Regions from separate parts of the Lysinibacillus sp. A1 genome, predicted to be linked through region 2. Evidence: predicted binding sites of a transcription regulator. Region 2 holds the regulator's gene; the other holds the start of a gene.
What was found. Region 2 encodes LexA, which represses DNA repair genes until DNA is damaged. Its sites were predicted from a motif close to CGAACATATGTTCG; they were not measured.
Positions count from the first base shown of each region.

Region 1: a site for LexA is predicted at 2,060-2,073, ahead of ruvA (Holliday junction branch migration protein RuvA). Genes of this name have one in related genera too.

Region 1 covers NZ_JSZM01000007.1:1,808-6,029, forward strand. The annotation lists gene PI85_RS25155 (LysM domain-containing protein) at 135-1,136, shown strand; gene PI85_RS04690 (phosphotransferase) at 1,171-2,004, shown strand; gene ruvA (Holliday junction branch migration protein RuvA) at 2,116-2,736, shown strand; gene ruvB (Holliday junction branch migration DNA helicase RuvB) at 2,755-3,759, shown strand; gene queA (tRNA preQ1(34) S-adenosylmethionine ribosyltransferase-isomerase QueA) at 3,777-4,222, shown strand, end outside.
Region 2 covers NZ_JSZM01000012.1:585,081-589,302, forward strand. The annotation lists gene PI85_RS12310 (DUF2339 domain-containing protein) at 1-52, shown strand, start outside; gene PI85_RS12315 (A24 family peptidase) at 313-1,065, shown strand; gene PI85_RS12320 (gamma-glutamyl-gamma-aminobutyrate hydrolase family protein) at 1,100-1,822, shown strand; gene lexA (transcriptional repressor LexA) at 1,927-2,544, opposite strand; gene PI85_RS12330 (LysM peptidoglycan-binding domain-containing protein) at 2,708-3,025, shown strand; gene PI85_RS12335 (recombinase family protein) at 3,022-3,687, shown strand; gene def (peptide deformylase) at 3,706-4,222, opposite strand, start outside.

The DNA.
Region 1 (4,222 bases), on a different contig from region 2:
CACCTCTGCCCGTAATAATGGAAACAGTATTCCCTATAGGTTAGTGTACCATGAAGCATTTCTAACTTGTTGAAATTTTTGTATCCAAATGGAACATTGAACATATGATACGTAGAGAGGAAGGGAGGAAAAAATTGCGTATTCATATTGTTCAAAAGGGAGACACATTGTGGAAGATTGCGAAAGAGTACGGCATTTCGTTTGAAGATTTGAAGCGGCTCAATGTCCATCTTGCCAACCCAGATTATATTGTCCCGGGCATGGAAATTATATTGCCTGAAAAAATAAACAAAGAGCCACATAGAGAGTCACATAAAGAAATGCCAAAAAAGGAATCACAAATGCATAAGGAGACACCTAAGGAAGTTCCGAAAAAAGAGGTACAAAGGCCAATGCCACCACCACCAATTGTACCGCCAGCTCCAATGCCAATGCCAGAGCCACAAATGATTCCAATACCTATACCAATGCCTATGCCAATGCAGATGCCACAACAACCGATGTGGGTTCCACAGCCTGTAGAAATGAATTGGCACCAACAATTAGTCATGCCACAAATGGAGCAAACAGTCACAACACCACCACCAGTACAAATCCAACCAGCGCCACCGCCACCACCACCTGTAGCGAAGCCAATGCCACATCCAATGCCACAACCAGCACCACCGCCAATGCATATCATGCCACATATGCCTGCTGTACCACATTGCTCAAGCTGCCATCAACCAATTTATCATCATCAAATGTGGTGGCCGATGCCAATGCAGCCACAGGCCGAGCAGTATATGATGCCGCAGCAGCCGATGTCCTTTGAGATGCCAGAAAATAAAGTGGGCGGGATGGAAGACTTCTTGGAGTCCACATCACCATTTTTCCACACGCCTAATCAACAAATGCAGCCACAATTTAATATGATGCCTGAAATGAACATGGGTAAATCATGTGGCTGTGATGCACAACCATGTGGCTGTCAATCACAACCGATGCCGATGCCAATGCCTGCATGGCAAATGGATCCATGTCATTGTCCACCACCACCATGTCCAACGCATTGTCCACCGCCGTGCCCGTCATCAGTAGGACCTTGGATGTCACCGCATTATTTCCCAGGCGGGATGACGCCTTATCGATGGTGAAAAAGCGTATATTGTCGAAGAGGTAAAATCAAATATTTGGAAATATAGATATCGATCGAATACTTATTTTGTCAAACGAGCAAAACAACTAGAGATTGCAGAGAAGGTAAGAACAATTCATCGCCAGCTAGGTCGAATTGAACCTAACCTTATCCTACCATTAGTCCGGAGTGATGATGAGCAGCTCATAGTGCAAGAATGGCAAGAAGGAAGCCATGGTGCCAATTTTACTCATAAAAAGGATCGGAAGGAATCTCTTCAACTACTAATAGCCTTACATGACACATATAAAAAAATCGCTTGGCAACGCTTGCCTGGCTTGCATACCTATTCACAACTTTTAAAATGGCAAATGCGTCATATGCGTTTTAAAAGCAGAAGAAATGAGTTTCGGGCTTTCTTAACGAAAGAAGAAATCGATCAAATTTTGCATTATAGTGATAAATCGCTGCAGTTAATTGCCTTGGAGGATGTAGCTGAAAAAGAAATTACACTATTGCACGGGGATGTTGTACATCATAATTTTTTATGGTGCACGGACGGACAATTGCGTTTAATTGATTTTGATTTGGCGCATCTTGGAGAAGCTGATGACGAATATATTTTATGGTTGCATCGAGTACTACCTGCAGTCGATTATGATTTAGCTAAAGTCTTTGCGGAGTTACCAGAGCTGAAACGACTTGATAAAAGAAAGCTTCATCGTTTAAAATACCCGAATGAACTGTTGCGAGAATGGCTTTTTGCTGTGGATTTGCCACTTGATCAGCAACTAGTATTTTTAGATTATTTAGTACCATTTACTAAACGAGCCCTCACCTATTGGCCAAAACTGTGGTACGATATTGATAGATTTGTGAAGAAATGACCGTCATTTGGCGGTCATTTTTGTCTTGAACAGCGTTTTGGATACTACTTTCTGTCGAGCATTCGTTCGCTATATGCTATAATCGAAGACGATGATTGTGAGGGAATATAGATGTATGATTATTTAAAAGGACTAATTACTCGTATTACACCAGAATATATTGTGCTAGAACAACAGGGGATTGGCTGGCAATTGAATACACCCAATCCGTTTGCATTTCGAACATCAGCACTAGAACAACAAATTTTTGTTCATTTACATGTACGAGAGGACGCACAAATGCTTTACGGTTTCCCGAATCTAGATCAACGTGAGCTGTTTCGTAAGTTAATTTTAGTATCTGGAATAGGTCCAAAGGGGGCACTAGCTATTTTAGCGACTGGCAACCCACAGCAGGTTATTAGTGCGATTGAACGGGAAGACGAAACGTTTTTAGTGAAGTTCCCTGGAGTAGGTAAAAAAACCGCACGTCAGATGATATTAGATTTAAAAGGCAAGCTAGGCTCTTTATTAGAGACAATTGAACTGCCGAGTACAGAAGATGAACTGCCATTGTTTGGCGTTAATGCTTATAAACACGAATTAGAAGAAGCGATACTTGCTTTAATGGCACTTGGTTATTCTGAAAAGGAGCTCGAAAAAATTCGCCCACAGCTTGAGGATAACGACAAGCTTGAAACGACAGATGCCTTTATGAAACAAGCGTTACAACTATTATTAAAATTAAAATAAGAAAAGGAGGGAAGAGGCATGTCTGAACGTATGATGGCTAGTGAGGCCAGTGGCTATGATGAACAGTTTGAATTATCTTTACGCCCACAAAGGTTAGCCCAATACATAGGGCAACATAAAGTAAAGGAAAATTTACAAATTTTCATTGAGGCAGCAAAACTTCGGCAGGAAAGTTTAGACCATGTGTTGTTATATGGACCACCAGGGCTTGGTAAAACAACATTGGCTGCTGTTATAGCAAATGAGATGAGTGTCAATGTTCGCATGACAAGTGGTCCAGCAATTGAACGTCCAGGAGATTTAGCTGCGATTTTAAGCTCACTAGAGCCTGGTGATGTTTTATTTATTGATGAGATTCATCGACTACCTCGTGCCATTGAAGAAGTGTTATATCCAGCAATGGAGGACTTCTGTTTAGATATTGTGGTGGGAAAAGGTCCTGAAGCACGTTCTGTACGACTTGACTTACCTCCCTTTACCCTTGTAGGTGCTACAACAAGAGCTGGTGCCTTATCAGCCCCTCTGAGAGATCGCTTTGGTGTATTATTACGCTTAGAGTACTATGATGATATTTCTCTTGCTGAAATTGTTGCTCGCAGTGCCCATTTATTTGAGGTAGAAATTGAGCAAATAGCAGCAATGGAGATGGCGAGACGTTCTCGTGGTACACCTCGAATTGCCAATCGCCTATTGAAACGAGTACGAGATTATGCACAAGTGCTTGGAGATGGTATGATAACGGAGGGTCTTGCAAAGCAAGCTTTAGAGCTGTTACAAGTGGATCCAAGAGGGCTTGATCATATTGACCATAAACTTGTCACGAACATGATTGAGCGCTTTCGAGGAGGTCCTGTGGGCTTAGATACGCTTGCGGCATCAATTGGTGAGGAACGGGTGACGATAGAAGATGTCTATGAACCCTATCTCATGCAAATTGGGCTTATTCAACGCACTCCACGAGGAAGAGTGGCGACACATTTAGCCTACGAACATTTTGGATATGAGTATCCCCAACAAACATAAAGAAGGAAGTTTTTTTCATGCGTGTAGAAGATTTTGATTTTGAATTACCAGAGGAGCTTATTGCCCAAACACCATTAGTAGACCGTACAGCTAGTCGATTAATGGTTGTGACACCTGGCTCAAATGAAGTAGAGCATCACCATTTTGCACATGTCTTAGATGAGCTACGTGCGGGAGATTGTCTGGTGTTAAATGATACAAGGGTCTTACCGGCTCGCTTAATGGGTGTAAAAGAGGAGACAGGCGCCCATATTGAGGTATTATTACTGAAGCAATTGGCAGGTTCAGACGAGTGGGAAACACTTGTAAAACCAGCAAAACGCGTAAAAGTAGGGACAGTTATCACATTTGGAGATGGCTTGCTAACAGCTACTTGTACAGGTGAGCTTGACCATGGTGGACGAACATTTGAATTTCATTACGATGGAATCTTTTATGAAATATTAGAGCAGCTTGGTGAAAT
Region 2 (4,222 bases):
AACAATTGGTGGCATTGGCATGCTGTTGTCAGGTAGGTTGCTGAGGAAATAAATTGAAGAGATTCCAATGATTTTTGGAATCTCTTTTATATTGTGCTAAACTGATACTACTCTTACTCTACTCCTTCTTTTTTTGTACCGTATGACTTCAAACCTTTTATGAAATATTCTTCAAATACATCTCTCATTATCAATGTCCATTGTTGAATAACATTCGATACGTGGATTGCTGAGCAAGACTACAATAATTATATGAATAGGCGCATCATACTTATTGTGTATGGGCGCCTATTGGTTTAGGAGGACATAAATTTGGAAATGGCTTATACAATTATCATTTTTCTAGTTGGTCTAGTCTTTGGCTCTTTTTATAATGTAGTTGGCTTACGTGTGCCGCGGAAGGAGTCTCTTGTATATCCCTCCTCCCATTGTACGAGCTGTCAGAGACAATTGACGGCTCTTGATATAGTGCCAGTATTGTCTTATCTGTTTTTAAGAGGAACATGTCGAGGCTGTGGTTTTAAAATTTCTTGGCTATATCCAGCGATAGAATTGTTAACTGGGGGATTATTTGCCTTTGCTTATTTGGAGCTAAACTGGAGCTTAGAATTTATAGTAGCTTTATCGTTTATCTCATTGTTAGTCATTATAGTTGTTTCAGATTTTACCTATCTGTTAATTCCAGATAAGATTCTATTATTCTTTTTGCCTTTTTTGGTCATAGGACGTGTACTGTCACCTTTAACACCTTGGTGGGACAGCCTAGTGGGTGCACTCGTTGGTTTTGGCATATTATACAGTATTGCGGTTTTATCGAAAGGTGGAATGGGAGGGGGAGATATTAAATTCTTCTTTTTAATTGGTCTCGTTCTCGGCACTATTCATACGCTGTTGACTTTATTTTTTGCCGCTTTCATTGGTATGATAATCGGAATAGTTGTCTTATTAAAGCGTAAACAAGGAAGACAAACACCTATTCCCTTTGGTCCATCTATTGCATTAGCCGCTACGATTGTTTATTTCTACGGAGATTCGTTCATCAATTGGTATTTAGGTTATTGGTAAGTGTTTAATCTTCAATTCTGTGGAGGGGAATCAAGTGAAGCCGATTATTGGAATTACAGCTTTTGTAGAAGATGATTTATCAGCTCATTTAAATGCTGCTTACAGCAAAAGTGTTATTGAGGCGGGCGGTATCCCCCTTATTATTCCGTTAGGTGTGGAGGAAGATGCTGCTCAAATTTTAGCCCTTACAGATGGCTTATTGCTCTCTGGAGGCTATGATGTACATCCTTTCCTATTTGGAGCGGAGCCTTCACCAAAGCTAGGTAAAATTCATCCAGCTAGAGATGCCGTGGAATTAGCATTAATTGAGGCTGCATTTGTACGGAAAATGCCTATTTTCGGCATTTGTCGGGGTATCCAAATATTAAATGTTGCATTAGGTGGGACGTTATATCAGGACATTGATAGTGACCATTATAGTACGAAGCTAATCAAACATATGCAACAAGCTGGTAGGTCAGTAGCAACGCATTATGTACAAATTATTGCGGAGAATTTATTAGCTACTATTCTGGAACAAGAGAAAATTGCCGTCAATTCTTTTCATCATCAGTCAGTGAATGTACTAGCGGAGAATTTAAAAGTAGCGGCGAAATCAAGTGATGGCATTATTGAAGCAGTGGTGCACGAGGATTTACCATTCTGTTTGGCTGTGCAGTGGCACCCAGAGGAATTGGCTATAGCGGGAGATCAGCATGCACAAAAGTTATTTGCAGCGTTTGTTGAAGCAAGTTTGAAATTTAAAAAAGAGGCATAGAGAGGTCATTGTAAAAAGAATCCAATAGTTTGTGGATTCTTTTTTTGCGTAAAAAAGAGGATATATGCTCAGTGAAGGAACACAATCCTCAAACCCTCATTTAATTAATGTACACGGCGATAAAGACCAACAACTTGTCCCAAAATTGATACTTGATCGACGATAATCGGTTCCATTGAAGAATTTTCAGGCTGTAAGCGGAAATGGTTTTTTTCCTTAAAGAAGCGTTTTACAGTAGCTTCATCCTCAGCTGTCATGGCTACAACAATGTCTCCGTTAATGGCTGTTGACTTTTGCTTTACGATCACTAAGTCACCATCTAAAATTCCCGCTTCAATCATCGATTCACCCATAATTTCTAGCATGAATAACTGATCCTCACTCGTGCCATATGTATCTGGCAGTGGGAAATACTCTTCAATATTTTCGATAGCTGTAATAGGAGAACCTGCTGTAACCTTCCCTACAAGTGGTACATGGATGACATGTTGCTTTTGGATAGATTCCTCAGGCTCAAGAATTTCAATAGCACGTGGCTTTGTTGGATCTCGACGAATAAAACCCTTTTGTTCTAATCGAGCCAAATGACCATGAACAGTTGAACTTGAAGCAAGTCCAACAGCTTCCCCGATTTCACGGACTGATGGCGGATACCCTTTAGCTCGTACCTCGTCTTTAATGAACGCTAATATGTCCTCTTGTCTTTTCGATACTTTTTTCATGATTGCTCACCTCTTTTTTCTAATATCAATCTTCTTATTTGATAGTATAACAGAATGCGAACACGTATGCAAACATAGGTTCGAAAAGTGTTTGACAAAAACGTTTGTTCGCTTTATTATGAGAACATACATTCCGAACAAACATTCTAGAAATGAGGTTATAATGATGACATGGTTAAAGAAAAATACACATATCACTATATTATTAGGTGCTTGCTTACTCTTAGCAAGTTACCTTTACATCACTGATCCGGGGGATGTTAATTACGCTGAAATTCAAATCGAACATGGGGATAGCTTGTGGTCGTTAGCAGAACAATACCGTGGTAAAATGAGTAAAGAAGATTGGATTAAGCTTGTCAAATCAGAAAATGAGTTAGCAGACATTAAAATCGTGGCAGGTAAATCTCTAGTCATTCCAGTTTTGAGTGATCAAGCCAGTCCCATCAAAACTATTGAAATTGCGAGAAACGAACAATGAAAAATAATCAAATGACGGCTGTTGTCTATTGCCGAGTAAGTACTGAAAAAGAAACGCAAAGCTCCTCATTAGAGCGCCAACAAGAAGAATTAGTGCGCTATGCTAAAGAGCAAGGCTATGAAGTAAAGGGTGTTTTTAAAGATAAGCATAGCGGTTATGATGTTGAACGCGAAGGCTTACTGGAAATGCTTGATTTTATAAAAGAGAAGGAAATAAAAGCTCTTTTTGTACAAGATGAAACTCGTTTAGGTCGTGGAAATGCAAGAATGGCAGTATTGCATCTATTACAAAAATCAGCAACAGATGTTTATTCGATGCGTGATGCAGGACCAGTCCAATTAAACGAAATGGATACGATGCTACTAGAGATTTTAGCAATTGTAGAAGAATATCAACGTAGAATCCATAATGCAAAAATTCGCAGAGGTATGCGTCGTGCTGTGGAAAATGGCTATCGCCCTGAAAATAATCTATCCAATCGTGGCAATCCACATGGTCAGGAGCGGAAAGAACTGCCTGTTGATGAAATTGTGAAGCTACGTAATCGTGGTTTTACCTTTGAGGAAATTTCCATTACGCTTAGAGGACTAGGCTTTGAGGTAAGTAAGGCAACCGTACATCGCCGATTCCAAGAGCATCAAGAAAGATTAGCAGGCAAATAATATAGCCCGCTAATTTTTTTAATACAAGCTTTCGATAATAACATTTTTGGGTAGTTCAAAAGGGTTATCTTTATTAATTCGATCATAAAACATAATGCCGTTTAAATGATCGATTTCATGCTGTACAACGATAGATTCATAGCCTTTTAAAGACATCATAAATTCCTGTCCATCAATATTATAGGCTTTTACTTTAATTCGTTCATATCTTGGTACAAAACCATGAACAGGTCGATTAACAGACAGACACCCTTCCCCCTCAGGCAAATAGATCATATTAATAGAATGGCTCATTACTTTTGGGTTTATGAACATCATTTCGTGTTTTTGGTCGTGATCCTCAAAAAATACAGCAAACATTCTTTTATCAACGCCAATTTGATTGGCAGAGAGGCCACTACCAGGACGGAGTTTATACTTTTTTATTAAAATCGGGTCTTGGCTGTTTTTTAAATATTGAAGCATAGATAATAATATATATCGGTCCTCTAAGGGAACTGGTATGGCAACGTCTTGCGTTTGTTTTCGTAATAGG